DNA from 4 places in the Streptomyces sp. NPDC058637 genome. Region 1 is predicted to be linked to each of the others. Evidence: riboswitches for the same ligand, from Rfam matches in the RefSeq annotation. Region 1 holds a riboswitch; each other region holds the start of a gene.
The links. A riboswitch is a leader RNA that binds a small molecule or an ion and turns the genes downstream of it on or off. The one in region 1 is predicted to bind cobalamin.
Positions count from the first base shown of each region.

Region 2: another riboswitch for cobalamin. It lies ahead of ACFWVP_RS02470 (CbtB-domain containing protein); the one in region 1 lies ahead of ACFWVP_RS00530 (prenyltransferase/squalene oxidase repeat-containing protein).
Region 3: another riboswitch for cobalamin. It lies ahead of ACFWVP_RS30875 (cobalamin biosynthesis protein); the one in region 1 lies ahead of ACFWVP_RS00530 (prenyltransferase/squalene oxidase repeat-containing protein).
Region 4: another riboswitch for cobalamin. It lies ahead of ACFWVP_RS15060 (ribonucleoside-diphosphate reductase subunit alpha); the one in region 1 lies ahead of ACFWVP_RS00530 (prenyltransferase/squalene oxidase repeat-containing protein).

Region 1 covers NZ_JBHXRD010000001.1:114,471-121,537, reverse strand. Annotated here, with positions in the region: gene ACFWVP_RS00545 (ABC transporter ATP-binding protein) at 1-891, opposite strand, end outside; gene ACFWVP_RS00540 (energy-coupling factor transporter transmembrane component T) at 888-2,039, opposite strand; gene ACFWVP_RS00535 (SCO2322 family protein) at 2,036-2,719, opposite strand; gene ACFWVP_RS00530 (prenyltransferase/squalene oxidase repeat-containing protein) at 2,716-3,969, opposite strand; cobalamin riboswitch at 4,076-4,199, opposite strand; gene ACFWVP_RS00525 (hypothetical protein) at 4,407-4,871, shown strand; partial or broken gene ACFWVP_RS00520 (esterase) at 4,853-5,020, opposite strand; gene ACFWVP_RS00515 (3-hydroxybutyrate dehydrogenase) at 5,258-6,052, shown strand; gene ACFWVP_RS00510 (helix-turn-helix domain-containing protein) at 6,088-7,067, shown strand, end outside.
Region 2 covers NZ_JBHXRD010000002.1:72,166-79,232, reverse strand. Annotated here, with positions in the region: gene ACFWVP_RS02485 (pirin family protein) at 1-223, opposite strand, end outside; gene ACFWVP_RS02480 (tetratricopeptide repeat protein) at 344-700, shown strand; gene ACFWVP_RS02475 (CbtA family protein) at 887-1,672, opposite strand; gene ACFWVP_RS02470 (CbtB-domain containing protein) at 1,699-1,914, opposite strand; cobalamin riboswitch at 1,951-2,080, opposite strand; gene ACFWVP_RS02465 (histidine phosphatase family protein) at 2,190-2,789, shown strand; gene ACFWVP_RS02460 (4'-phosphopantetheinyl transferase) at 2,883-3,593, opposite strand; gene ACFWVP_RS02455 (metallophosphoesterase family protein) at 3,590-4,606, opposite strand; gene ACFWVP_RS02450 (subtilase-type protease inhibitor) at 5,205-5,648, shown strand; gene ACFWVP_RS02445 (family 16 glycoside hydrolase) at 5,785-7,067, opposite strand, start outside.
Region 3 covers NZ_JBHXRD010000042.1:5,019-12,085, forward strand. Annotated here, with positions in the region: gene ACFWVP_RS30865 (putative cobaltochelatase) at 1-1,327, opposite strand, end outside; gene ACFWVP_RS30870 (cobyric acid synthase) at 1,324-3,009, opposite strand; gene ACFWVP_RS30875 (cobalamin biosynthesis protein) at 3,006-3,953, opposite strand; cobalamin riboswitch at 4,094-4,223, opposite strand; gene ACFWVP_RS30880 (hypothetical protein) at 4,372-4,587, opposite strand; gene ACFWVP_RS30885 (anion permease) at 4,600-5,862, opposite strand; gene ACFWVP_RS30890 (class II aldolase/adducin family protein) at 6,142-6,801, shown strand; gene ACFWVP_RS30895 (alpha/beta hydrolase) at 6,870-7,067, shown strand, end outside.
Region 4 covers NZ_JBHXRD010000012.1:167,521-174,587, reverse strand. Annotated here, with positions in the region: gene mctP (monocarboxylate uptake permease MctP) at 1-1,143, shown strand, start outside; gene ACFWVP_RS15065 (GNAT family N-acetyltransferase) at 1,266-1,766, shown strand; cobalamin riboswitch at 1,785-1,943, shown strand; gene ACFWVP_RS15060 (ribonucleoside-diphosphate reductase subunit alpha) at 2,079-4,475, shown strand; gene ACFWVP_RS15055 (ribonucleotide-diphosphate reductase subunit beta) at 4,475-5,488, shown strand; gene ACFWVP_RS15050 (hypothetical protein) at 5,485-5,697, opposite strand; partial or broken gene ACFWVP_RS15045 (helix-turn-helix domain-containing protein) at 5,730-6,629, shown strand; gene ACFWVP_RS15040 (D-Ala-D-Ala carboxypeptidase family metallohydrolase) at 6,699-7,067, opposite strand, start outside.

The sequences.
Region 1 (7,067 bases):
GGGCACGGCGGCGGGAGCGGGGAGGGGGGTCGGGGCGGCCGGCCGGGACGACCCCTCGGGCGCCGGGAGCGGCACGGACACCAGCCGTTCGCGCAGGCCCACCGCCCGCTTCCGCGCGTCGCGCACCGACAGCGGCAGCGGCTCCCACCCGGCGAGCCGGCCCAGGTCGACGACCGGCGGGCGTACGGGCGAGACGGCCATGACGTCCGCGGGCGCGCCCGTCACCGGGGCGGCGCCCGGCGACGGCAGCAGGACGACCTGGTCGGCGTACTGCACCACGCGCTCCAGCCGGTGTTCGGCCATCAGCACGGTCGTGCCCAGGTCGTGCACCAGCCGCTGGAGCACCGCCAGGACGTCCTCGGCGGCGGCCGGGTCCAGGGCGGACGTCGGCTCGTCCAGGACCAGGACCTTCGGGTGCGGGGTGAGGACCGACCCGATCGCGACCCGCTGCCGCTGGCCGCCGGACAGCGTGGCGATCGGCCGGTCGCGCAGCTCCGCCAGGCCCAGCAGGTCCAGCGTCTCCTCGACCCGCCGCCGCATCACGTCGGGGGCCAGGCCCAGCGACTCCATGCCGTACGCCAGCTCGTCCTCGACGGTGTCGGTGACGAAGTGCGCGAGCGGGTCCTGGCCCACCGTGCCCACCAGATCGGCGAGTTCGCGGGGCTTGTGGGTACGGGTGTCCCGGCCGTCGACCGTGACCCTGCCGGTCAGCACACCGCCGGTGAAGTGCGGTACGAGACCGGAGACGGCACCCAGCAGAGTCGACTTGCCGACCCCGGACGGTCCGACGAGCAGCACCAGCTCACCCTCGGGGACCGTGAGATCGACCCCCGAGAGCGTGGGACGGTCCGCTCCCTCGTACCGCACCGAAACCTGTTCGAACCGGATCACGCCTGCTCCTGGGGGTTCTTGGGGGAAGCCGACGGCGGGACGGGCGCCACGGCGGCGGGCAGCAGCCCGATCAGCACCGCGGCGGCGGGCCACAGCGGCAGTACGGGAGCGGTCAGCGGTACGACACCGGGGTACAGCGCCGCCGGGTCGGCGGCGGCCGCCCAGAACATCGCCCCGGCCACGGCGGCACCCGAGCCCGCGACCAGCCAGGCGCGCGCGCCCCACCGGTCGGGCCGGTAGCGGGTGCGGACCGTGCGCCGGCCGCCCAGTCCGAGACCCGCCAGGGCTGCGGCCAGTCCGGCCAGCAGCAGCGGCAGCCCGTACACCGCGCCCTGCGCGGACAGCAGCGCGTACGTTCCCGCGCACACGCCCAGCAGCCCGCCGAGCGTCAGCGCGTTCGTGGTGCGGCGGACGGAGACCGGGACCCGGGCCGTGCGCCCGTACCCCCGCGCGTCCATCGACGCCGCCACCGCCACCGAACGCTCCAGGGCGCCCTCCAGCACCGGCAGACCGATCTGGAGCACCGCCCCGACCCCGCCGGTCGGCCGGCCGCGCAGCCTGCGGGCGGTCCGCAGCCGCACCACGTCGGCCACCAGATTCGGTGCGAACGTCATCGCGACGACGACGGCCACCCCCACCTCGTACAGCGCTCCCGGCAGTGACTTCAGCAGCCGCGCGGGGTTGGCGAGCGAGTTCGCCGCACCGATACAGATCAGCAGCGTCGCCAGCTTCGCCCCGTCGTACAGGGCGAACACGACCTGCTCGGCCGTGACCCGGCCGCCGATCCTGACGCCCTGCGCCCAGTCGGGCAACGGCAGTTCGGGGAGCGTGAACAGCGTGTGCGTACCCGGCACCGGCGAGCCGAGGAACACGGAGAACACCAGCCGCACACCGACGACGAACAGCCCCAGCCTGATGAACGCCCCGTACGAACGGGCCCACGGCGCGTCCGTACGGCGCGCCGCCACCACATAGCCCGCCACGCCCACCAGCAGCCCGAGCAGCAGCGGATTGGCCGTACGGGACGCGGCCGTGGCCAGACCGAGCGCCCACAGCCACCAGGCCCCGGCCGGCAGCGCGTTGCCGCGGGTCGCCTCGGGAGCGCGCAGGGCATGACGCGGCCGGGCCGCGCCGGCTTCGCGGGTCATCGGCGGCGACGGGCCTGCAGCACCGCGGCGACACCCAGCAGGAGCACCGCACCGACCCCGGCGAGCACACCGGCCGACGGACCGCCGCCATCCGGGCCGTCGGCGGTATCCCCGGCGTCCGCGGCGGTCGCCGGGGACGGGCCGCCGGACTTGGCGGCACCGGAGTCCCCGCCGACCTGCTCACCGCAGCCCGACGCGGGATAGCCCGAGATCGCGCAGAGCATCGCCGCACTGTCGTACCGCAGCGGCTTCGCCACCGAGGCGAGCGCCTCCGCGGTGCTCGCGTCCGGCGCCACCCGCGCACACGCGGTGCGCGGCGCGGGCGGTGTCCCGCCCTGCGGGGCGTCCGCCGCCGTGCCCGCGTCGATGACCAGCGCGATCCGCTTGAGGCCGTCCTTCGCCGGGGTGCCCGCGCAGATCGCCCCGAAGTCCGGGGCGCGGCGCGGCTGCGCCGAGTCCGAGGAGTCCTCGCTCACCGAGAAGCGGAAGCCCTGCACGGCGCCGTCGTCGGGCCGCACCAGGGACGGGCCCTGCGTGGCGTACGTCCAGTTCTTCCCGCCGTCGCCCTCCCAGAACGACCAGTAGCGGTAGCCCGCCGCCCGCGCGCTCCCCGCGGCCGCCACGACCAGCAGGGCGCCGACGAGGAGAAGCAGTGCCGCGGTGCCCGGCGGGCGCCTCACAGCTGCTGGTTCTTCCGGCGTCCGCTGAGCAGGAACCCGATGCCCGCGCCGAAGGCGAGGCCGATGCCGACCAGCCACCAGACGCCGAGCCCGCCGTCGTCGCTGCTGGTGTCCTTCGGCTCCTGCGCGGTCGCGGTCGGCGAGGGCACGGCGGTCGCGGCGGGCGCCGGGCCCGTCGCGTTGAGCTGCTCGACGAGGTCGACGCCCCCGAAGTCACGGGCGTCGGTCCCGGTCGCGTGCGCGGCGAGTACCAGTTGCGCGGTGGCGGCGGGGCCGCCCTCCTTCGCCCAGTCCCGCGCGTTCTTCTCCAGGTAGGTGACCGCTCCGGCCGCCTTGTCCTTGTGACCCGACGCCGCCAGCGCGACGACGGCGTCGGCGGTGTTGCCGAAGTCCGGCTGCGGCTCGGTGTCCTCGGCGCCCGGCATCGGCGGCAGCTCCAGATGACCGGAGCCGGCCAGGGCGCCCGCGAGGTGGAAGGCGCCGTTCTGCGCGGACTGCTCCGGGGTCAGGTCCGTGCCCTCGGCGCAGGAGGGCGCCTTCGCCGCGTTGGAGGTGCCGGCCGCCATGCCCTTGCCCATCGCGCCGAGCACCGCCGCCGCCGTGGCGTCCGCGTTGGCCGTGAGCTTGCCGTTCTTGTCCGGCTGGTAGGCGAACGCCCCGCCGTCCTTCCCCCCGCACGGCAGGGCGAACGACCGCAGCGCCGTGTACGGCGTGCCGCCGCCCGCCTTCGTGACCGCGGCCAGCGGTACGCCCGCCCGGGCCAGTGCCCCGATCACGACGGCGGTGGAGTTGGCGTCGCTCGGGCTGCCCGGGTTGTAGCCCCAGCCGCCGTCCTCGTTCTGGACGGACTTCAGCCAGGTGACGCCCTTGTCCACGACCTCGCGGTGCACGGCCAGCTCGACCATGGCCTGGACCGCCGCCGCGGTCGCGTTGGTGTCCGCCACCGTCTTGTCGTCACAGGGCACGGAGGCGTCGCGGTACGAGGTGAAGGCCCCGTCGGCGCACTGCTGGCCGACGAGCCAGTCCACCGACTGCGTGGCGGGCGTGACGAGCTCGATCTTCTGCGCCAGGAAGGCCACCGACTGGCGCCACACGCCGTCGTACGTGGGGTCCTTCGTCCCGTACAGACCCGGCGGCAGCGCCGCCGACGGAGAGGGGGACGGGCTCGGGGCGGCGACCGCCGCGGGGGCGGCGGCGGCACAGAGCACGGCGGTGATCGCGAGCGCTGCCGCGCGGCGGCGTACGGTCATGGCGGGATGGGCCTCTCCTGCGAGGACCGGGCTCGGGCACACGGATGCACCGGGCTCCGGCCCCGTATACCTCGACGGTGCCGGCCACCGGGGTTCCGGTGGCACGAGCCGGTCACGCTCACACACGGGGCATTCCGGCTGACCGTCCCTGGGGACGGATGACGGCTGCGGGCCAGCGCCGGATTCGCACCGGCTTCCCCCCGTACGGGCATGATGACGACCCGCTCACTCTACCGGGGCGCTCCGCGCCCTCCCCGGGCGCACGGCCCACGGGACCGGCCGCGATCCCGGGGAAAGGGCTTCCCAGCAGGTCAAAGCCCGTGCGAAACTCCGGCGGGGGTCAACGGGCGGGCGCCCGTGGACAGGATCGACCGGGGCGGGAAGCACCAGTGCGTACAAGAGGAACGGCGGCCGTGGCCGCCGCGGTGAGTGCATTCATGACGGTGACCGCGGGCTGCGGTCTCGTCGGCGAGGAGGGGGCCGCGCCGAAACCGTCGCCCGTGCCCACCGTGCCGTTCACCAAGGAGACGGTGACCGGCGAGATAGCCGCCGTCGCCGGGACCGCGGGACTTCCCGCCGGTGACACCTCCACGGCCGGTCTGCCCGCGGGCGACTGGCAGGAGTGCATCGCGCCCTGGATGGGCGACGCACCGGCCGCGGGGGCGGCCGACGCCTTCGAGGCGGCCGTGCGGCAGCTGCGCCAGCAGGACTGGGAGATCGTCTCCAGCCACGCGGAGCAGGACGTCACCTTCCGCACCCTCGCCAAGCGGGGCTGGAAGGTGTACGCCCGGCACTACGCGATGGCCGGCTTCGGCACGGAGCAGATCGTGTCGCTCACCGCGGTCGAGGACGGCTGCGAACTGCCCGAGGAGATCAGGGGCGACTACGAGGACCCGGCCTGACAGCCGGAGTGGGCGATCACGAAGTGGCCCGTCGGTGACTTTCTGAGCGTGTGCGTGACGAACACGTTGTACAGGCCCATGTGCTGCCCGGAGCCGTTCGCGTGGACGTACCCGCCCGGGGTGCGGGCCCGTCCCGCCGCCACGTGCGCGACCTACCGGCCGGAAACTATGGGCCGGGGAGCGCCCCGCCCGTGTGGCGGACGGACATCCGCCGATTCCCGTTGGGTGCGGCGCCCCTCTTGCGCCCGCCGCGGGCCGCGGAGAACGGCGGGGACCGCCCGCCCGCCGCCCGCCCCGCACCATGTACGCCGCCACCATGGCCCCGCCCGAGGGTGTGTGCACCGACCCCGTGTGATGCGGGCGGTGACGTCCTTACGGTGACGCCCATGCAGACTTCCCGGACCCCGGACCACGCACCCCCCACACCGCCCGCAGACCGGTTCCTGGCCGGACGCACCGCCCTGGTCACCGGTGCGGCGAGCGGCATCGGACTGGCCTGTGCCCAGGTGCTCGCCGCCGCGGGCGCCCATGTCCACGTGGTGGACAAGGCCGCGGAGGCGGCGAAGGACCTGGCCGAGCGGATCGGCGGAACGGCCTGGGTGGCCGATCTCTCCGTGGCCGAGGCGGTGGACGCGCTGCCCGCGGACGCGGACATCGTGGTCAACAACGCCGGGCTGCAGCATGTGGCACCGGTGCACGACTTCCCGCCCGAGCGCTTCACACTGATCCACCGGGTGATGGTGGAAGCGCCGTTCCGCATCTTGCGCCGGACGCTCCCCGGCATGTACGAACGCGGCTGGGGGCGTGTCGTCAACATCTCGTCCGTGCACGGGCTGCGCGCAAGCCCCTACAAGTCGGCCTACGTCTCGGCCAAGCACGCACTGGAGGGACTCAGCAAGGTGGTCGCACTCGAAGCGGCGGAGCACGGGGTGACGAGCAACTGCGTCAGCCCCGGCTACGTCCGCACCCCTCTGGTCGAGAACCAGATCGCCGACCAGGCCCGCAGCCACGGCATCTCGGAACAGGACGTGGTCGGCCGGGTGATGCTGGAGCGCAGCGCCGTCAAGCGGCTGATCGAACCCGGTGACGTGGCCGGGGCCGTCCTGTGGCTGTGCGGTCCCGGCACGGGACACATCACCGGAACCTCCCTCGCGATGGACGGCGGCTGGACCGCCAACTGACCCTCCGCCCGCTCCCCGAAGAACGATGGCCGCCCATGTCTGAACCGTCCCCCGCCGCCGCTCCTCTCCTGGCGCGCCTCCTCGACCTGCTGGCCGACGACGCCCCCGCCGAGGCGCTCGGCGCCGTCACCTCGGAGGCCAGGGCCGCCGGGGTGCCCGCCGCCGACCTGGCCGAGGTGGAGCGGGCGGCCGCCACCGCCCTGCGGATCAGGGGCGCCCTGCGCCAGCACCGGCGCCGCGAGCTGCAGCTCACCGCCCTCTTCGACACCGCGGGCGACCTGGCGGCCTCCCGGGACCTGGACGACGTCCTGAAGGCCATCGTGCGCCGGGCCAGGATGCTGCTCGGCACCGACACCGCCTACCTCACGCTCCCCGACGAGGAGGCCGGGGACACCTACATGCGGGTCACCGACGGGTCGGTCTCCGTGCTCTTCCAGCGGCTGCGCCTCGAACTGGGCGAAGGGCTCGGCGGACTGGTGGCACAGACCGCGAGCCCGTACGCGACCCCCGACTACCGCACCGACGACCGCTTCCGCCACACCCGCAACATCAACGCCGGTGTACTGGACGAGGGGCTCGTCGCGATCCTCGGCGTCCCCCTCCTCCTCGGCTCCAGCCGCGGCGGTACGGGAAAGGTCATCGGCGTCCTCTTCGCGGCCGACCGCGCCCCGCGCGTCTTCAGCCCCGACGAAGTCGCCCTGCTCTGTTCCCTCGCCGCGCACGCCGCGATCGCGATCGACACCGCCCGGGCCCTGGACGACACCCGGTCGGCCCTCGCGGAACTGGCCGGGGCGAACGCCGAACTGGCCGAGGCCAACGCCGCCGTACGTGCCCACTCGGCCGCCATGCAGCGGGCCGAGGAGGCCCACGACCGGCTCACCGACCTGGTACTGCGCGGCGGTGATGTGCAGGATGTCGCCGTGTCCGTCGCCGGGCTGCTCGACAGCCCCCTGACCGTCCATGACCCGGGAGGGCGCCTGCTGGCCGCCGTACGGCCGGACGGCTCCGGATTCGC
Region 2 (7,067 bases), on a different contig from region 1:
CCTGCATCCCGGGCTCCTCCGCGATGTCGTCGGGGCCGTAGTGATCCACGAAAGCCCAGGCTCCGACCATCCGGCGCCCGAGATTGGGCAGCAGCCTGCGGACCTCCGTGGACTCGCCGAGCTGCACCCGGCGCGGGGTGAGGAGTTCACGTACCGGTTCGGCGACAACGAAACCCCGCCCTCCGCAGACGGAGGGTGTGGCCTGGCGATCGAGATTGCTCATGGTGCTCAACCTATTCCCGGGCGGACACGGAGCACCGGTCCCCACGCCGAAATTTTAGTGGAATGTTGAACTACTCTACTGTGTTGACGCATCTGCAAGCTTTTCGGCCGAGGAGGAGAAGTGGACGACACCTACTACGAATTCGGTACGCCCGCCGACCGCTGGGACCGGGCGCGGCTGTTCTTCGAGGCGAAGGAGTACGTGGCTGCGGCACGCATCCTCGGCGGGCTGGTCGAGGAGGTGCCGGAGCAGGTCGCCCCGCGCCTGCTGCTGGCGCGCGCCTACTACCACTCGGCGCGGCTGACGAAGGCCGAGGCGGAACTGCGTGAGGTGCTGGCGCTCGACCCCGTCGAGGACTACGCGCGGCTGATGCTCGGGCGCACCCTCGAACGCCAGGGCCGGGCCGCGGAGGCGGCCCCGCACCTGCGGATGGCCGCCGCCCTGACGGGCGACTTCGGACCGGACGCGGTGCGGTAGCGGAACGGGGCGGAGGGTCTGGACCCGGGCGGAGAGGCCGGGACCGGGCCCTCCTGCCCGGGACCAACGGGGCCGCGGTGGTCGGGGCTTCCTCGTCCTGCGGAGTGCCGAACCCGCCCACACAACGACGGAGCCCGCCGGATGTCTCCCCGGCGGGCTCGATCGTGAGGTCGGCAGGTGTGCGTGTCAGCTCACGGCACCCGCCGAGCGGGCAGCGACACGGTCGGCCGCCACCTCACCACCCGTACTCGGACGCGGCACCAGCAGCCGCTCCGTGAGGTGGCCGAACACGAGACCGAAGCTGACCCAGAGGGTCGTCTGGACCGCGAGTGTCGCCAGCCGGAACTCCCACAGCAGACTGGCGGGGAAGTCCGCGCCGACTTCGTTGAACGAGGGCAGGAAGGCGTACGCGAGCCCGATGAGAAAGACGTATGTTCCGGCCGCGGTGATCGTGGCGTTCCAGTTGCCCCACCGCGGTGCGAGCCGCCTGCCCGTGATGACGGCGGCCACCGCGAGCAGCACGCTGAGCGCGACCATCAGGAAGAACAGCCCGGTGCGTTGCCCGATGGTGTCCGGGTTCCCCACGGCCGGGGGGTTGGCCGGGTACTTCAGGAAGGGCACGACGTACACCGTCAGCAGGGCACCCCCTGCGATGAATGCTGCCGTGGCCCGCGGGCCGAAGGAGCCGATGCGGCCCAGGGCGTAGCAGAAGACGAGTGCGGCAATGCCGCCGACGGCCACGCCGAAGACCAGGACGCCGGTGGCGAGACCGCCGGTGGCCTGCATCGTGCGCGTGACCAGTTCCTCGCCGTGCTCGTGGGCGTGCGAGTGCGCCTGTGCCTCTTCCAGCGCGATGGCGGCGTCCACCCGCGACTCACCGAGGAAGTAGGCCACGGCAAGGGCGAGCGCGCCGGCCAGGAGGCCGGCCAGCATGCCGCGGATGAGCAGAGCTCTGACCGATACGGAGTTCATGAGACGTCCCTCTGGTTCCCGAAGTCTCAGTGGCAGGGGAAGCCGAGGAGGTGACGGCCGTCGTGGACCCACTCGTGCACGGCCTCGCCTGAGATGACCGCGGTGGCTCCCTGCTCGGCTCCGACGAAGTACAGCAGGACGAGCATGAGGATGCCGAAGAAGACGGCCCAGGGTGCGATGGCCTTCAGCGAGATGGGGGTGATGACCGGTGCGACGGTCGTGGGGGCGGCAGAATGTGCCATGGCAGAACCTCCTGTGGGAACACGCGTCCCTGTCGTGGTGCCTGAGACGAAGGTGCCGGGTCTGACTCCCCGCAGCGATGCGGGTACACAGTGGCGCGACCGTGCCGGATTCTCACCGGACTTCCGTTGCACCCTCGTCATGGGTGCCGCGACCATACCGCCTGCGGTTCGGCCACCGCCATGGTGCGACGGCCCCGACAACGGCCCGCAGGACGGGCCGTGTTCCCATAGGGCGCTCTCGCAGGAGGCTCCTGTTCAGGAAGGGGAGACAGAGGATGACGGTACGGGTGATGTTGATCTCACCGGCCATGAGCTCCGCGCTGCGGGGCGCCCGCTTCGAGGCCGACGCGCCCTTGGACGAGGCCGGTGCACGCAGCGCCACGGCCGCCGCTGCCGCCGGTGCGGTACCTGTCTCCGACCACCGGGCGCACGGCCCGTCCGTCCCCTGCCGACAGACCGCCGAGGCGCTCGGGCTCACCGGGACAGCCGGGCCTGCCGCGGCCGCCCGGCCCGAATCCGCCCTCCGCGACTGGGACATGGGGCGCTGGCGCGGTCGGCGGCTCTCCGAGGTGAGCGCCGCCGAGCCGGACGCGGTGACGGCCTGGCTGACCGACCCGTCGGCCGCTCCGCACGGTGGCGAGTCGCTGCTGGATCTGACGTCCCGGGTGGGCACGCTGCTGGATTCCCCGGCGTGGGGCTCGGGCCGACGGCTCGCGGTCGTCGAACCGGCGGTCGTGCGCGCCGCGATGGTCCACGCTCTGGGGCTGCCGATGGAGACCTTCTGGCGGCTCGATGTCGCCCCGCTGACCCTGACCGAGCTCAGCGGACGGTCCGGCCGCTGGAACCTGCGGTGCGGACGGCCGCTGGGCCGATAGCGGCCCGAAACCCATGGTGCCGAGCAACGTCCGGAGGGACCGGGCGACCGCGGTGACCTCAGCCATCAGGGAGCGCGACCGATCGTGGTGGCTTCAGCCGTGGGGAAGCGCGATCGCCGTGACCGCGATGCCGTTGTCGACCAGCCACTTCCCCTCGTACGACACCGGCATCCCCGGCGCCCGGCGCAGCAGCTCCGCGGTGAACGTGCCTTCGGTGGCGGTCTCGGAGCTCCGGTGGAACGTGATGTCGGCCTCGTCGAAGTCGAGTTCGATCCGGGTGATCGGGAACCACGTCTTGAACACGCTTTCCTTTGCGCTGAAGAGCAGCCGGTCCCAGTGCGGCATCGCGCTACCCGTCCCGGGTGTACGACCCGGCAGAACTCCCGGGGAGCCCCCTGGCAGCACCTCCGGGTAGATCCGCCGCCGCTCCGAGGGCAGCGACACCGCCTCCCACACGTCGGGCGGCAGCGGCTCGTTCGGCTCGGCGTCGATGCCGAGCGCACGGACGTCGGGCGCCCGGGCCAGCACCGCGGCACGGTAACCGTCGCAGTGCGTCATGCTGCCCACGATCCCCGCAGGCCACAGCGGTACGCCGCGGTGACCGCGCAGCACCGGCTGCGGCGGCAGCCCGAGGGTCGCCATGGCCCGTCTCGCACAGGCGCGTACGGCCGCGAACTCGTGCCTGCGCCGGTCCACGCTCGTGGCGACCAGCAGCGCCTCCTCCGGATAGAGGGTTCCGGCCGGAGCCTCCGTCTCGTACGTGTCCGCGCATGCCACGTACGCGGGAAGCAGCCGTTCGATCACGACGCGGCGCCCGCGTCCCCCGGGGAAGCCGGGGAAGTCGGGGAAGTCGGAGACCCGGGCATCCCAGGTGAACCGGGTGAACCGGATGCGGAGCGCGCGACGCCGGACGTCCCCGAAGGATCCGGGCCCGCCGGGGCACCCTCCCCCTCGTACGGGAGGATCTGCCGCAGCAGCCCGCGCGGGTGCCCGCGCTTGCGCCACTCCCGCGGGTAGCCGATCGAGACCTCCTCGAACCGCACACCGTCGTACCAGGTCGTACGGGGGATGTGCAGGTGCCCGTAGACGACGGCCGCGACATTGAAGCGGCGGTGCCAGTCGGCGGTGAGTTCCGTGCCGCACCACTGGGCGAATTCCGGGTACCACATGACCGACGTGGGTTCGCGCACCAGCGGCCAGTGGCCCGCGATCACGAGCGGGACCTCCGGGTCGTGCGCGGCCAGCCGCTCCTCGGTCAGCGCGACCCGCGCCCGGCACCAGTCGTCGCGGGTCGGGTACGGGTCCGGGTGCAGCAGGTATTCATCGGTGCAGACGACCCCCGCCTCGTGCGCCCGCGCCAGGGACTCCTCCTTGGTGGCCGTCCCCGGGACTCTGAACGTGTAGTCGTACAGCAGGAACACCGGGGCCACGGCCACAGGCCCGTCCGCTCCCCGCCACCGCGGGTACGGGTCCTCGGGGCTCGTCACACCCAGCTCCGCGCACACCCGGACGAGGTGGTCGTACCGTGCCCGGCCGCGCAGTTTCACCGGATCCCTGTCCACGGTCCACAGCTCGTGGTTGCCCGGCGTCCAGATCACGTGGGCGAACCGCCCGGCCAGCGTCTCAAGGGCCCGCTCGACCTCTTCGGCCTGTTCCGCCACATCACCCGCGACGATGAGCCAGTCCTCGTCGGACGAAGGGCGCAGCTGGTCGGCGATGGGGCGGTTGTCGGCGATCCCCACGTGGAGATCGCTCACTGCGAGGAGCCGGCCCTGCCCCTTCGGCGGGTGCGGGACGGGGCCGCTGGGTGAACTCATTGTTCGAATTTACCTTCTTGCCGGTCCTGTTGGGGTGACCATCGTGCAGCGACTCGCGCGGCCGTACGTGTCCGGAAGTCCGGCGGATCCCGAGGACCAGGGCGCCGGTGGAACTCAGCGGCCTCGGCCGGCGTCCCCCACCGCGACGAGGAGAGACGATCCGCGCTCCGTTCGCGGGGCGCGTGCGACGGAGGGGGCGATGCGCGCGGCTACGCCGGTGTGCTGGTGGGCCAGCTGGTCTCTGGCACGGTCCGGCGGCGGTGACGGCGCCAGCCGTGGGGGGCAGGTGACGTGGTACCGGGCGAGGGGGCGGTGGCCCCCAGGCGCTGTTTTCCGGCCGAAGCCCGTATTCTCACCCGCGAAGCGCATCGCCATCCATGCAGGTCAGAGCGTAGTTCGCGGTTGTACCACTGAAATTCGTCCACATGCTGGACGTCTGACGCGAGGGGTGCACACCGCCTCCGAGCTGGCCGAACGGCCATTCGGTAGTCCTGTTCCCCACGGATCGGGCCGGAAAGTACCGATCGATGTGCGATCACTCCTTGCAAGCACCAGACTCCCCACCGCAATCACCACACCATGCAAAGGAGTCGCACGCATGCGTCACGACCTCGGCAGAATCGGCGTAGCCACCGCGGTGTCCGTACTCGTCATGTCCGGCACGGCGACCATGGGCGTCGCACAGGCCCGCCCCGCTCAGCCGGCCGGCCTCTACGCGCCTTCGGCCCTCGTGCTGTCCGTCGGCAGTGGCGACGCCGACGCGGTCACCGTCGAACGGGCTGTCACCCTGAGCTGCGCGCCCCGCCCGAGCGGCACACACCCCGCGCCCACCGCCGCGTGTACGGAACTGCGTGCGGTCGAAGGGGAGTTCACCCGGTTGACCACGCCACGCCCGCAGGGAAACTGCACGCGGCAGTGGGATCCCGTCGTCATCGGCGCGACCGGCGTCTGGCAGGGCCGTAGCGTCTCCTGGTCGACCGCCTTCGCCAACGCGTGCGAGATGCGGGCAGGTCTGGGCGAGGGACCGGTCTTCGCCTTCTGACCGAGTCCATCTGTACCCCGCACACGGAGAACAGCGTGGGGCACCTACGGTTCGCAGGTGCCCCGTGCCCCGTGCCCCGGCGGAACCGGGACTCGACTCAGCCGTCCGATCCGGATGTTCCGGAACCGCAGGGGCGTCAGCTCAGCGGTTCGATCCGGATGTTCCGGAACCGCACCTTGTTCCCGTGGTCCTGGAGACGGATCGCTCCGGCCGACGGGCCCTCCGGCAGACCCGCACCGGTCGGTCCGTCGATCGCGATGTCGTCGTGGACCTTCTGGCCGTTCCACACCACCGTCACGCGCGCGTCGGCGGTCTTGGTGCCGCTGTCGTCGAACCGCGCCGCACGGAACGTGACGTCGTACGTCTGCCACGTCTCGGGAGCCGTGGCCGCGTTGATGTCCGGCGCCTTCTTCTGGTAGATCGCCCCGGCCTCGTTCGTGTCGGGGGTGGTGTCCCCGTACGAATCGAGGATCTGGAGTTCGTAGCGGTCCTGGAGATAGACGCCGCTGTTGCCGCGGTCCTGCCCGGTCACGTCGTCCGGCAGGAGCGGCACCCGGAACTCCAGGCGCAGCCTGAAGTCCTGGTAGGCGTCCTTGGTGCGGATGTCACCGCAGCACACCTCCATCGACCGCTCGGCGGACAGCGGCCATTCGACCCGCCGGCCGTCCGTGTGCTGCCACTGCTCCTGGGAGGCGGTGGTGCCGTCGAAGAGGGGGACGGGGGCGCCGTGCGGGAGCACGGTGATTAGGTCCAGATTGACATGTCCGGTGTCGCCGGGATCGAAGCGGTACGAGACGGTGTTGGGCCCCGCGTGCAGGCGGATCCGCTCGGTCCGCGTCGACCAGGTGTCCCAGTTGCCGGTCGAGGCGAGTTCCGTCTGTCTGAGCTTCTTCCCGTTGACGTGGAGGGAGAGGGACTTGGTGCCCTGGAAGGGGTTGGGACCGTTGGAATAGCGGAGGTTCACGTCGTAGTCGCCGGCCGCGGGCACAGTCACGTCGAACGTCGTGGCGCCCTTGCCCTCCGTGTCGTACCGGTCGACGAAGCCGCTGCCCGAGTACCCGGTGTGGTCGGTGTCGACGCCGGCCGTGCCGGTGAGCCGTGCCTCCTCCGCCTCGTACAGCGTCGCCGGTGGCGGCTGCTTCCCGGGCACGGCGTTGAGCGTGTACCAGGCTTCCGTGCTCCACAGCGCCTCACCGGACGCGGAGGCGAAGGGGCGCGGCGAGCGGAGGTGTACGACCCTGCCGGGCTTGAGCCCGTCGAGCCGGAGCCGCACGGTGCGGCCGTCGTCGGCGAGGGCCGCAGAGCTCACGGCGAGCCGCTCCTCGCCGATCTTCGGCCCGCCGTAGTCGGACGTCGGGGTGTAGCGCCACTGCTCGGCCCGGTAGCGGGACGTGAGTTCCGCCGCGGTCGCCTCCGAGA
Region 3 (7,067 bases), on a different contig from region 1:
CGCCCTCCGGCCGCCTGGCCCCGGTGGTCCGCCCGTGCTCCGTACGGGCCCGGGACCGTCGCCCGGCCGCACCCTCGCCGAGACCGGGCACGCTGAGCATCTTCGTACGGAACGGCTCCGAGGCGCGTACGGGCTGCTGCTCCCCGCCGTGCGACGGCGAGGGCCGCCCCTGCTCCGGGGCCTCGCCACCCTGCCCCGGACCGGAGTCACCGCTGCGGTCCGGGGCGTCGGGACCGGAGTCCTGCGGAGGCACCCCGCCACCGCCGCCGGGCCCGTCGGGATCGGGATCGGGCTCGCCGTCGCCCTCGCCCTCGTCGCCCGCCGCGTCCTTGAGCGTGTCGTCCAGCTTGTCCTCGTCCAGCCCCGGCGCGTCGAACGGATTGCGGCGGCGCCGGTGGGGGAGCGCGAGCAGGGCGGCCCGCCGCACGTCCTCGGCGGTGACCTCCTCACGCCCCGCCCACGCGGCCAGCGCGGTCGCGGTCCGGGCCATGACGATGTCGGCACGCATCCCGTCGACCTCGAACGCCGCGCACGTGGCCGCGATCTGCCGCAGCACACCGTCCCCGAGCACCACCCGGGGCAGCAGGACACGCGCGGCGGCGATCCGCTCCCGCAACGCGGCCTCCTCCGCGGCCCACCGGCCGGCGAACCCGGCGGGATCGTCGTCGTACGCGAGCCGCCGCCGCACGACCTCGACCCGCTGATCCGTGTCGCGGGAAGCCGCCACCTCGACGGTCAGCCCGAAGCGGTCCAGCAACTGCGGGCGCAGCTCCCCCTCTTCGGGGTTCATCGTCCCGACCAGCAGGAACCGCGCCGCATGCCGTACGGAGACGCCCTCGCGCTCGACGTACGAGGCACCCATGGCCGCGGCGTCCAGCAGCAGGTCCACCAGGTGGTCATGGAGCAGGTTGACCTCGTCCACGTACAGGATCCCGCGGTGCGCGTCGGCCAGGAGCCCCGGCTCGAACGCCTTCACGCCCTCCGAGAGGGCCCGCTCGATGTCGAGCGCGCCCACCAGCCGGTCCTCCGACGCGCCGACGGGCAGCTCCACGGTCCGCGCCGTCCGTGACACGCCGGTACCGGCCTCGTGCGGACCGTCGGGACACGCCGGATCGGGCCCGGCCGGGTCACACGAGAACCGGCACCCGGAGACCACGGACACCTCAGGCATCAGCGCGGCGAGGGCCCGCACGGCGGTGGACTTGGCGGTGCCCTTCTCACCCCGCACGAGCACCCCGCCGACGGCCGGACTGACGGCGTTGAGCAACAGCCCCAGCCGTAGATCGTCCTGTCCGACGATGGCGGTGAAGGGATACGGGGTACTCACAGTGCCTCCTCTGTCACGTGCACAACATCTCCAGCCACACCGGACGTCCGCTCCACGAACTCCGAACCACCCGGCTCCCGCTCCGCGGCCCGGGGCACGAGAACAAGCCCCTCCGGCGATCGAGGACCGGGGTCCGGGGCGGAGCCCCGATCACGGGAGGCCCCCCGGGGCGCCCCCGGCGGCACGAACGGCAACCCCCGCGGCGCCCCCTCGGAGATCAACCGCCACAACGCGTCCGTGTCCGCGTGCTCCTCGACCAGATCCCCCAGCCGATCCAGCTGCTCCTCCCGCAACGCCGCGAAACTCGTGTCCGGGGCGGCCACGAACCGCCGTCCCGCCGCCCGCGCCACCTCCTCCAGGAACCGCCGCCTAAACCCGTCGCTCTCCAGTGACCCGTGCCAGTGCGTCCCCCACACCGAGCCCACCCGGCACCCGTCCAGGAACGGCTCACCGCCGCGCACCTCGGCGACCCCGTGATGGATCTCGTACCCCTCCACGGGCTCCCCGAGCGCCGAGCCGACCGGCCGGCCCAGCACCTTCTCCCGGCCGAAACGGACCCGCACCGGCAGCAGTCCGAGCCCGTCGACCAGCCCCGCCCGCGACTCCACCTCGTCCTCGATCGACTCACCCAGCACCTGGAACCCGCCGCAGATGCCCAGCACCGGACGCCCCTCGGCGGCCCGCCGCGCCAGCGCGCCGGCCAGCCCCCGCTCACGCAGCCACGCGAGCGCCTTCACCGTGCCGCGCGTACCGGGCACGATCACCAGGTCCGCGTCCGCCAGCTCCTCGGCCCGGTCCACGAACCGCACCACCACACCCGGCTCGGCCGCCAGCGCGTCCACATCGGTGAAGTTCGACATCAGCGGCACGGCACACACCGCGACCCGCAGGACGTCCTCCCCGTGCGGCGGGGCGACGACCGACTCCCGGACGGCGCCGCGCATCGACACGCGCAGCCCGTCCTCCTCGTCGATGCCCAGACCGTGGGCGAACGGCAGCACCCCGTACGTCCGCCGGCCCGTGAGCTCGTACAGCATGTCCAGGCCGGGCTCCAGCAGCGAGACGTCACCCCGGAACTTGTTCACGAGGTACCCCGCGACCAGCTCCTGGTCCTCGGCGGCCAGCAGCGCCGTCGTACCGAAGAACGAGGCGAACACACCGCCCCGGTCGATGTCCCCGACGACCAGCACCGGGAAGCGCGCGGCCCGCGCGACACCCATGTTCACGATGTCCGTACGCCGCAGATTGATCTCGGCCGGACTGCCGGCCCCCTCGCAGATCACGGCGTCATACGTGCCCCGGAGCTGCTCCAGACAGTCCACGACCGTCCCGAACAGGGCTTCCTGGCGCCCCCCGTGATAGCCGCGCGCACTCATCTCACCGACCGGCCTCCCCATCAGGACCACCTGACTGGAACGGTCGCCGCCGGGCTTCAGCAGCACCGGATTCATCAGCGCGGTCGGCTCCACCCGGGCGGCCTGCGCCTGCATCGCCTGGGCGCGGCCGATCTCGGCACCCTCACGGGTGACGAAGGAGTTCAGCGACATGTTCTGGGCCTTGAACGGCGCGACCTTCACCCCCCGGCGCACCAGCCACCGGCAGATCCCCGCCGTGACGACGCTCTTGCCCGCGTCCGAGGTGGTCCCCGCGACCAGCAGTCCGCCGCCCGGTCCTGCGCTCATGCCCGACCCCTCCGTCCCACGGCCAGCCGCCCGGCCACACACACGCCGAGGGCCAGCACACTCACGCGGCGCGACAGCCGCACCGCGCGTTCGATGTCCGCGACCCGCACGTCCCGGCCCGCCTCCCCGTTGAGCACGGGCCGGTGCTCGACCCGTCCGCCGTACGCGAGGGTCCCGCCGAGCCGTACACCGAGCGCACCGGCGAACGAGGCCTCGACCGGGCCCGCGTTGGGGCTCGGATGCTTCCCGGCGTCGGCCCGCCAGGCCCGTACGGCCGCGCGCGGCTTTCCCCCGGAGGCCGCCGCGAGCACGGCCGTGAGGCGCGCGCCGGGCCAGCCGGCGAGGTCGTCGAGCCGGGCGGAGGCCCAGCCGTAGCGCAGGTGGCGCGGCGACCTGTGACCGACCATGGCGTCCAGGGTGTTGACGGCCCGGAACCCGACCAGGCCGGGCACCCCGCCCAGCGCACCCCACACCAGGGCCCCCACGACGGCGTCGGAGGTGTTCTCGGCGACGGACTCCACCACCGCGCGGGCGATCTGCCGCCCGTCGAGGGAGTACGGGTCACGGCCGCACAGGTGCGGCAGCCGCTCCCGGGCCAGCTCGATGTCACCGGCGGCGAGAGCGCCGCCGATGGCGCGGGCCTCGCGGCCCAGCGACGTACCGCCGACGACGGACCAGGTGGCGGCGGCGGTCAGGGCCACGGCCGCGGCGGGACGGTTCCGTACGGCGCGGGCGGCCAGGGCGGCGGCGCCGGCGGCGCCCCCGGCGCAGACCAGCGCGTGCAGGGCGCCCCGGCCGCGGTCGTCGCGCCACAGCCGGTTCTCGACGCCTGCCGCGGCCCGCCCGAAGGCGGCGACGGGATGGCCCCGCCGGGGATCACCGAGCAGCAGGTCGCCGATCAGACCGGCGGCGGCGCCGTACGCGAAGATGCGGTCGGCTCGCACGGCTCAGCCGGCCGTCGCGCCTCGGAGGACCTTCGTCACGGGTGGCGCAACGGGTGATGCAGGGACCGACGCACGGCAGCCAGGCATGGCAGATGTCCTCACTCAGGGTCCGCGCCCTGGTTCGACGTGACCGGCGACGAGAGTCTCCTGGCTTCCGGATCCGCGGCTTCCCCGGCCTTCCGGCCCGCGATGGCGGGCCGTGACCTCCATGAGGGGGCTGCTCCCCGGTGACAGTGGCGGGACCGCGCCGGATTCGCACCGGCTTCCTCTCCTGTCGCCGTAAACGGCTCCGGCAGTCCACCACGCCCCGCGAACGCCCGTCAACCTGCCGTTGACCTGCGAGGCTTCAGTGTGCGCAGACGCACACCGGGCCGGACACACAGGTGTGTGTCCGGCCCGGTGCGACCACCTGCGGTGGTCAGGCGACGATCAGATAGATCCCGTACGCCACGGCCGCCACGCACAGCGCGAAGGAGGCGTACGCGCCGGAGCGCGTCATCACGGAGGAGGCGCCCCCCGCCGTCGGCGCCTTGGCGAGACCGATGATGCCGAGGGTGAAGAGGCCGACCAGTGCGACGGTGACCACGAGGCTGACGCCGAAGACGGAAGCGAGAGCTGCCCAGTCGATGTTCATGCGGATCTGTCCTTACACCGTGGCCGGTCGGGCCGGGTCGGCCGGGGTTCCGGCCGTCGGGGCCGGGGCCGGGATGGTGGTCTTGAGGTCCGGGACGCCGGAGCCGACGGGCGGCGGGCTGACGGCCGCGATGGCGGTGGTGACGACACCCGCGGGCTCGGCGTCGGTCGCGTTGACGTTGGTGTGGTCGACCGGCTTGCGGCGCGACAGCGTCCAGATGGCTCCGGAGCCCGCCACGAGGAGCACCGCGACGACGCCGACGCCCCACGGGCCCTGCTTCGTGAGGAACTCCGCGCCCGCGCCGATCAGACCGGCGGCCGGCAGGGTCAGGCCCCAGGCGACGAACATCCGGGTGGCGGTGGACCAGCGGACCACGCCGCCCTTGCGTCCGAGGCCCGCGCCCATCACGGCGCCGGAGCAGGACTGGGTGGTGGAGAGCGAGAAACCGAGGTGCGAGGAGGCCAGGATGACGGTGGCCGCACTGGTCTGGGCGGCGAAGCCCTGCGGCGGCCTGAGGTCGGTGAGGCCGCTGCCCATGGTGCGGATGATGCGCCAGCCGCCGAGGTAGGTGCCCATCGCGATGGCGATACCGGCGGAGGCGATGACCCAGACCGGCGGGTTGGAGCCGGGGGCGAGGACGCCGCCGGTGACCAGGGCCAGGGTGATGATGCCCATCGTCTTCTGCGCGTCGTTGGTGCCGTGGGCGAGGGAGACGAGACCGGCCGAGGCGATCTGGCCTGCCCGGTAGCCCTTGGCGGTCGACTTCAGCTGCGCCTCGTCGGTGATCTTCCGGTTGAGGCGGTACGTCAGCTTCGTGGCCAGCAGCGCGGCCAGACCGGCGACGAGAGGGGCGGCGATCGCGGGCAGCAGGACCTTGGTGACGACGGTCCCGCCGTTGATGGAGGACCAGCCGGCCGACATCACCGCGGCGCCGATGAGCCCGCCGAAGAGTGCGTGGGACGAGCTGGAGGGCAGGCCCACCAGCCAGGTCAGGAGATTCCACAGGATGGCGCCGACGAGCGCCGCGAAGATGACCTCGGTTCTGAGGCCGTTCTCGTTGATGATCCCGCCGGAGATCGTCTTGGCGACCTCCACCGACAGGAACGCGCCGACGAGGTTGAGAACGGCGGACATGGCCACCGCTGTCTTGGGCTTGAGGGCGCCGGTCGAGATGGTGGTCGCCATCGCGTTGGCGGTGTCGTGGAAACCGTTCGTGAAATCGAACACGAGAGCTGTCACGACCACAATCGCAAGCAGCAGCGTGATGTGTTCCATTTACCCAGGCAATCGTTCGACGTCAGTGGCTGTAGGAACGTAAGCAACCTGGATGAACGGAAGGTGAACTAGGCAGGGCGTTGTGGTGACCCCAAGCGCGTACGGGTATTCCGCTTGTGTGTGCGAGGAGTTGCCGGGACCCTTTGTGGCACTGCGGGTACCGGCCTCCGGCCGACCCCCGCGCGCCTGCCAACTGCCGGATTTGTCCCATTGAAGAGACGTCGGTCACGTCACCGGGACGGCCCCGGCGGAACGACCCGGCCGGCCTAGGATCACCGCATGAGCGACCAGGATCGGGACGCGATCGCACAGGCATGGGCCGGCGTCGTCGCCACGGCCCGCAGGACGGCCGCGGAGGGGCTGGTCGTCGGCACCTCGGGGAACGTCTCGGCACGGGTCGGCGGGACCGTCCTGGTCACCCCCACCGGGGTGCCCTACGACCGGCTGGGACCCGACGACGCCGTCGGCGTCGACCTCGAAGGGCGCCAGGTGCTCGGCGAGCTGGCGCCGACCAGCGAACTCCCCCTCCACCTGGCCGTCTACGGCAGCACCGGCGCCGCGGCCGTCGTCCACACCCACGCCGTGCACGCCACCGCCGTCTCCACGCTCGTCACCGAGGTGCCGCTCGTGCACTACGCCGCCGCGATGCTCGGCGGGCCGGTCCGCACTGCCCCCTACGCCCGCTACGGGACACCCGAGCTCGCGCGCCACATGCTCGCCGCCCTGCGTGACCGCACCGGCTGCCTCCTGCGGAACCACGGCACCGTCACCTACGGGGACACCCTCGAAGAGGCCTACGACCGCACCGCCCAGCTCGAATGGCTGTGCCGGCTCTGGCTCACCGCGAGCTCCGTGCCGGGCCACAGCCCGGCACTGCTCACCCGGGCCCAGCTGCGTGACGTCCAGGACGCCCTGGAGGACTACGGCCAGCCCGGCTGACGGCGGGCCCGGAACCGGACGGCCCCGCCCCACTGGCCGTCCGGACCGCGGGCCGGGACACTGGAGCCGTGCGCCCGGCAACAGCGACGGCAGCAGCCGTCACCACGATCCTCGGCGTCGGAGCGGCAGCGGTCGCGGCCGGCCGGTACGCCAGCGACGCCGCCCTCGGCGCCCCGTCGCCCCGCCCCCTCCCCGGAGACCGCAGACTCACCGTGCACGCCACGGCGGCCGGGCAGATCACCCTGACCCGCTCCTTCGCCGCCCTG
Region 4 (7,067 bases), on a different contig from region 1:
ACCACGCACTGGTTCATCAGGGACCTGCCGCTGCTGATCGCGTTCGCCGTACTCGCCGCGTACACGTATTCGTCGGGGCTGCGCGCACCCGCGCTGATCGCGTTCGTCAAGGACGGCCTGATCTATCTGGTCATCGCCGTGGCGATCATCTACATCCCGATCAAACTCGGCGGATTCGACGACATCTTCGCCAAGGCGGGCGAGGCCTTCGCACAGACGAACGAGGCGACGGGCAAGCCGCGCGGGGCTCTCGTACCCGGCGACATGGGCCACTGGGGATATGCCACGCTGGCACTGGGATCGGCGCTGGCGCTCTTCATGTATCCGCACTCGATCACGGCGACGCTCTCCAGCCGCAGCCGTGAGGTGATCCGGCGCAACACCACGATCCTGCCGCTGTATTCACTGATGCTGGGTCTGCTGGCGCTGCTCGGATTCATGGCGATCGCCGCCGGGGTGAAGGTGGACAACGGGCAGTTGGCCATTCCGCAGCTGTTCGAGAACATGTTCCCCGACTGGTTCGCCGGTGTGGCATTCGCCGCCATCGGAATCGGCGCTCTGGTGCCCGCGGCGATTATGTCGATCGCGGCGGCGAACCTCTTCACCCGCAACATCTACAAGGACTTCATCAAACCCGACGCCACCCCCGCACAGGAGACCAAGGTCTCCAAGACGGTCTCCCTCCTGGTCAAGGTCGGGGCGCTCGCCTTCGTCCTGACCATGGACAAGACGGTGGCGATCAACTTCCAGCTCCTCGGCGGGATCTGGATCCTCCAGACGATGCCGGCCCTGGTCGGCGGCCTGTTCACCCGGTGGTTCCACCGCTGGGCCCTGATCGCGGGCTGGGCGGTCGGCATGCTGTACGGCACGGTGGCCGCGTACGGTGTCGCGAGCCCCACCCAGAAGCACTTCGGCGGCTCCTCGAAGGAGATCCCCGGCATCGGGGAGATCGGCTACATCGGTCTCACCGCGTTCGTGCTGAACGTCGTCGTGGTGATCGTGCTGACCTTCGTCCTCAACGCGCTGAAGGCCCCGGCGGGCATCGACGAGACGTCCCCGTCCGACTACACGGCGGACGTGGGCGATCCCGGCGTCCAGAAGAAGCTCCCGCCGGCCACGGTGGGCGCCCCGGGCGGTCACTGACCCCTCGGAGTGATGTGTTCCGTCCCGGTGGGGTCCGCCCCGCCGGGACGGAACCGTGAGCGGGGCACCCCGCCCCGGAAAGAGTGTGCGCCGGGCTCGCCGCCCGGGGCAGACTGACGGTCATGGATGTCTCGATCAGACGGGTCCGCACCGAGGAGCACGAGGCCTTGGGCGAGATGACCGCCCAGGCGTATCTCGGCGACGGACTGCTGGACCTCGGCGCCGACGACCCCTACCTGGAACAGCTGCGTGCCGTCGGGCGGCGGGCCGCGGAGGCTCTGGTGCTGGCCGCGGTGGACGCCGACGGCGAGCTGCTGGGCGGGGTCACCTACGTCGCGCCCGGCAGCCCCTGGGCGGACATCGCGGGCCGGGACGAAGCGGAGTTCCGGATGCTGGCCGTCGCCGCGAAGGCGCGTGGGCGCGGTGCGGGCGAGGCGCTCGTACGGGCCTGCGTCGACCGGGCGCGCGCCACCGAAGGGCTGTCCGGGGTCGTCCTGTCGACCCAGTCGTCCATGGAGGCCGCCCACCGGATCTACCGCCGCCTCGGCTTCGTACGGACCCCGGAGCGGGACTGGAGCCCTGTCCCGGGCTTCACCCTCCTGACGTTCCGCCTGGCCTTCTGACCCGTCGCGACACTACATATGGGGGCTGCCGCAATCGGCGGCCCCCACATGTATGCTCATGCTCGCTGTCGCCGCAGGGGAATCCGGTGCGAATCCGGAACTGTCCCGCAACGGTGTGACCGGTGTGCTTCTGCGCACCCGGAAGTCCGAGGACCTGCCGACAGCGTGTCCGGCTCGACCGAGCCGGATGCCATACGTCCGGGCCTCGCGGAGGGCCGGTGGACGCCGTGCGCCGTGCTGCCCCCACCCGGGCACCGCCCTGCCCGGCATCACCGCTCCCGCCGGCCCCGAGCCGAGCGAGGGATAGCCCCAGTGACCATCGCGCCAGCCGATCCGGTTTCAGCGGTCGATTCAGCCGAGTCCACGCCCGACGGGCCCGGGACCGCACTGCTGCGGACCCTGACCGACCTCACCGTCGATCTGCCCGACACCGACCCCGGGCGGGTCGCCGCCGCCGCGCTGCGAGGCCGCAACGCGCGCTCCGACGAGGCCGAACTGCGCTCGCTGGCCACCGAGGCCGCCGCGGGGCTGATCTCCGAGGACCCCGCCTACTCACGGCTCGCCGCCCGGCTCCTCACCCGCTCGATCGCGGACGAGGCGGCCGGCCAGGGCGCGGTGTCCTTCTCCGCCTCGGTCGCCACCGGTCACCGCGAGGGCCTGATCGCCGACCGCACGGCCGAGTTCGTCACGCTGCACGCGGCGTCCCTCGACGCGCTGGCCGAGCGGGCCCTCGCCGACCGTGCCGACGACCGCTTCGGCTACTTCGGCCTGCGGACGCTGTACAGCCGCTACCTGCTGCGCCACCCGCTCACCCGCCAGGTCATCGAGACCCCGCAGCACTTCATGCTGCGGGTCGCCGCCGGACTCGCCGAGGACACCTCCGCGCACGCCCTGGACGAAGTGGCGGCGCTGTACGGCCTGATGAGCCGTCTCGACTACCTCCCCTCCTCCCCCACGCTCTTCAACTCCGGCACCCGGCACCCGCAGATGTCCTCCTGCTATCTGCTGGACTCCCCGCTGGACGAGCTCGACTCGATCTACGACCGTTACCACCAGGTGGCGCGCCTCTCCAAGCACGCGGGCGGCATCGGCCTCTCGTACTCCCGTATCCGCGCACGCGGTTCGCTGATCCGGGGCACCAACGGGCACTCCAACGGCATCGTGCCGTTCCTGAAGACGCTCGACGCCTCGGTCGCCGCGGTCAACCAGGGTGGCCGCCGCAAGGGCGCCGCCGCCGTCTACCTGGAGACCTGGCACGCGGACATCGAGGAGTTCCTGGAGCTGCGCGACAACACCGGTGAGGACCAGCGGCGTACGCACAACCTCAACCTGGCGCACTGGATCCCGGACGAGTTCATGCGCCGCGTGGACACGGACGGCACCTGGTCGCTGTTCTCCCCGGCCGACGTGCCGGAACTGGTCGACCTGTGGGGCGACGACTTCGACATCGCCTACCGGGCGGCCGAGGCCAAGGGCCTGGCCCGCAAGACCATGCAGGCCCGTGAGCTGTACGGCCGGATGATGCGGACCCTCGCCCAGACCGGCCAGGGCTGGATGACGTTCAAGGACGCCTCCAACCGGACCGCGAACCAGACCGCCGAGCCGGGCCGCGTCGTGCACTCCTCGAACCTGTGCACCGAGATCCTGGAAGTCACCGACGACGGCGAGACGGCCGTCTGCAACCTCGGTTCCGTCAACCTCGGCGCGTTCGTCGCCGGCGGGGAGATGGACTGGGAGCGGCTGGACGCCACCGTCCGTACCGCCGTGACCTTCCTGGACCGCGTGGTCGACATCAACTTCTACCCGACCGAGCAGGCCGGCCGGTCCAACGCCCGCTGGCGCCCGGTGGGCCTGGGCGCGATGGGTCTGCAGGACGTCTTCTTCCAGCTGCGGCTGCCCTTCGACTCGCCGGAGGCCCGCGCACTGTCCACGAGGATCTCCGAGCGGATCATGCTCGCCGCGTACGAGGCCTCCTGCGACCTCGCGGAGAAGTCCGGCCCGTTGCCCGCCTGGTCCGAGACCCGCGCCGCCCGCGGCGTGCTGCACCCCGACCACTACGACACCGAGGTCAACTGGCCGGAGCGCTGGGACGCGCTGCGCGCCCGCGTCGCGAGGACGGGGATGCGCAACTCCCTGCTGCTCGCCATCGCCCCGACCGCGACGATCGCCTCGATCGCCGGTGTGTACGAGTGCATCGAGCCGCAGGTCTCCAACCTCTTCAAGCGCGAGACCCTCAGCGGTGAGTTCCTCCAGGTCAACGCGTACCTGGTGGACGAGCTCAAGGGGCTCGGCGTGTGGGACGCGCGGACCCGTGAGGCGCTCCGCGAGGCCAGCGGCTCCGTGCAGGGCTTCGCCTGGATCCCCGAGGACGTGCGGGCGCTGTACCGCACGGCGTGGGAGATCCCCCAGCGCGGTCTGATCGACATGGCGGCGGCCCGTACGCCCTTCCTCGACCAGAGCCAGTCGCTGAACCTGTTCCTGGAGACGCCGACGATCGGCAAGCTCTCCTCGATGTACGCGTACGCCTGGAAGCAGGGGCTGAAGACGACGTACTACCTGCGCTCGCGGCCGGCGACCCGGATCGCCCGCGCGGCGTCCGGGACGACGGCGGCCGCCGCACCCGTTCCCGTACAGCAGGCTTCGGCGCCCGACGCGGACGCCCTCGCCTGCTCGCTCGAAAACCCCGAGTCCTGCGAGGCCTGCCAGTAATGAGCTCCACCACCAAGAACCTGCTCGACCCGGGCTTCGAGCTGACCCTGCGCCCCATGCGCTACCCGGACTTCTACGAGCGCTACCGGGACGCGATCAAGAACACCTGGACGGTGGAGGAGGTCGACCTCCACTCCGACGTCGCCGATCTCGCCAAGCTCTCCCCCGGCGAGCAGCACATGATCGGCCGGCTCGTGGCCTTCTTCGCCACGGGTGACTCGATCGTCTCCAACAACCTGGTGCTGACGCTCTACAAGCACATCAACTCCCCGGAGGCGCGGCTGTACCTGTCGCGCCAGCTGTTCGAGGAGGCCGTGCACGTCCAGTTCTATCTGACGCTGCTCGACACGTATCTCCCCGACCCGGATGACCGTGCGGCGGCCTTCGACGCGGTGGAGGAGATTCCCTCGATCCGCGAGAAGGCGCAGTTCTGCTTCCGGTGGATGGACTCCGTCGAGAAGATCGACCGGCTGGAGACGAAGGCCGACCGCCGCCGCTTCCTGCTGAACCTGATCTGCTTCGCGGCGTGCATCGAGGGGCTGTTCTTCTACGGCGCGTTCGCGTACGTCTACTGGTTCCGCTCGCGCGGTCTGCTGCACGGTCTGGCCACGGGTACCAACTGGGTGTTCCGTGACGAGACGATGCACATGAACTTCGCCTTCGAGGTCGTGGACACCGTCCGCAAGGAGGAGCCCGAGCTCTTCGACGACGCCCTCCAGCAGCAGGTCACCGACATGCTGAAGGAGGCCGTCGAGGCGGAGCTGCAGTTCGGCCGTGACCTGTGCGGCGAGGGCCTGCCCGGCATGAACACCGAGTCGATGCGCCAGTACCTGGAGTGCGTCGCCGACCAGCGGCTCACCCGGCTCGGCTTCCCGCCGCTCTACGGATCCGAGAACCCCTTCTCGTTCATGGAGCTGCAGGGGGTCCAGGAGCTGACGAACTTCTTCGAGCGCCGGCCGTCCGCCTACCAGGTGGCGGTCGAGGGCTCCGTCGGCTTCGACGACGACTTCTAGACCCTCGCCCGACTTCCGGCGAACGGGCGCCGCGTGGCCACGACGGGCTGCGCGGCGCCTGCCGTTTCCGGGGGCCGCGGGAGCCCGTTCCGCTCCGCCTCGCGCAACTGGCGGTCGATCCGGCGCTCCCGTGCGTGGCCGAGGAGCGAGGGCAGCAGGACCAGGGTGAGAAGCGCCGCTATGACCAGGTTGCTCAGGAATGTGTTCATGGCTCCACCGTCGTCCGCGGGGGCGGACGCCGTGCGAGGTGTTCGGGCTCGACCGGTCCGACGACGGTCTGCCGGTACACGACTTCGCCGTCGTCTCCGCCGAGGCCCGGTCCTGAAGACCCACGCCGGGTTCTCCATCAGCACGCCCCACGGGCTCGACCGGCTGGAGGAGGCGGACCCGTCGCCGTCCCGGCCGGGAGCCACTTCATGGACCGGGACTACCCCGAGGAGGCCCTGGAGGCGCCGCGCCGGGCCGTGGCACGCGGGTGCTGAGCGTCTGCTCCGGCGCGTACGTCCTCGGTGCCGGACTCCTGGACGGCCGCCGCTGCACCACCCACTGGCGGCACGCGGGCGAGCTGGCCCGGCGCTTCCCGAAGGCCGTCGTGGAGCCCGACGTGCTCTACCTGGACGAGGGGCCGGTCATCACCTCGGCGGGCACGGCGGCGGGGATCGACGCCTGCCTGCACCTGGTCCGCCAGGCACACGGCACCGCCGTCGCGAACGTCGTCGCCCGGCGCATGGTCGTGCCGCCGCACCGGGACGGCGGCCAGGCGCAGTACATCAGGCGCCCGCTGCCCCGCACCCGCTGCCACACGGTCGGGGAGACGCTCGCCTGGATGGAGCGCCACCTCGACGAGGAGATGACCGTGCAGCGGCCGGCCGCCCAGTCCCACATGTCGCCCCGGACCTTCGCGCGCCGCTTCCAGCAGGAGAGGGGCACCACGCCGTACCGCTGGCTGCTGCGGCAGCGCGTGCTGCTGGCGCAGCACCTGCTGGAGAGCTCGGACGAGACCATGGACATGATCGCGGGACGGACCGGCTTCGGGAACGCGGCGGCACTGCGCCATCAGTTCGTCCGCTCCCTGGGCACCACACCGAACGCCTACCGCCGCACCTTCCGCGGACCGGCCGCCCTGACCGGGGTGGCCTGACAGGAAGCGGCCCCGCCGAGGCGATCAGGTGATCACCCCGGCGGGGCCGGATCCGCTACGGGCGCGTGGTCAGATGCCGCACTGCGAGGCCGACCAGAAGCGGCTCGGTCCCTGGTTGACGTGGATGTGGTCGCCGTGCCCGGCGTAGCCCGGGCCGAGGATCCCGTTGAAACCGTGGTTGCGGGCCTGCTTGGCGATGGTGCACAGGGAGTGCGGTCCGGAGCCGAGGTCGACGGCGTCACCGTACAGATGGCGGCTGTTGGACGCCCCGCCGACCGCGGAGTTGCACGAGTAGGACCGGAAGCCGCTGGTGACGCGGATGGACTGGTCACCGAGCGCGTGCCGGAGTGCCTCCAGCTTCCACATGGAGCTCAGGGCGTTGGCCTTGGCCGTGCCCGCGGCGACCGCACCACCGGCCCAGGTGCTGTTGCACCTGTT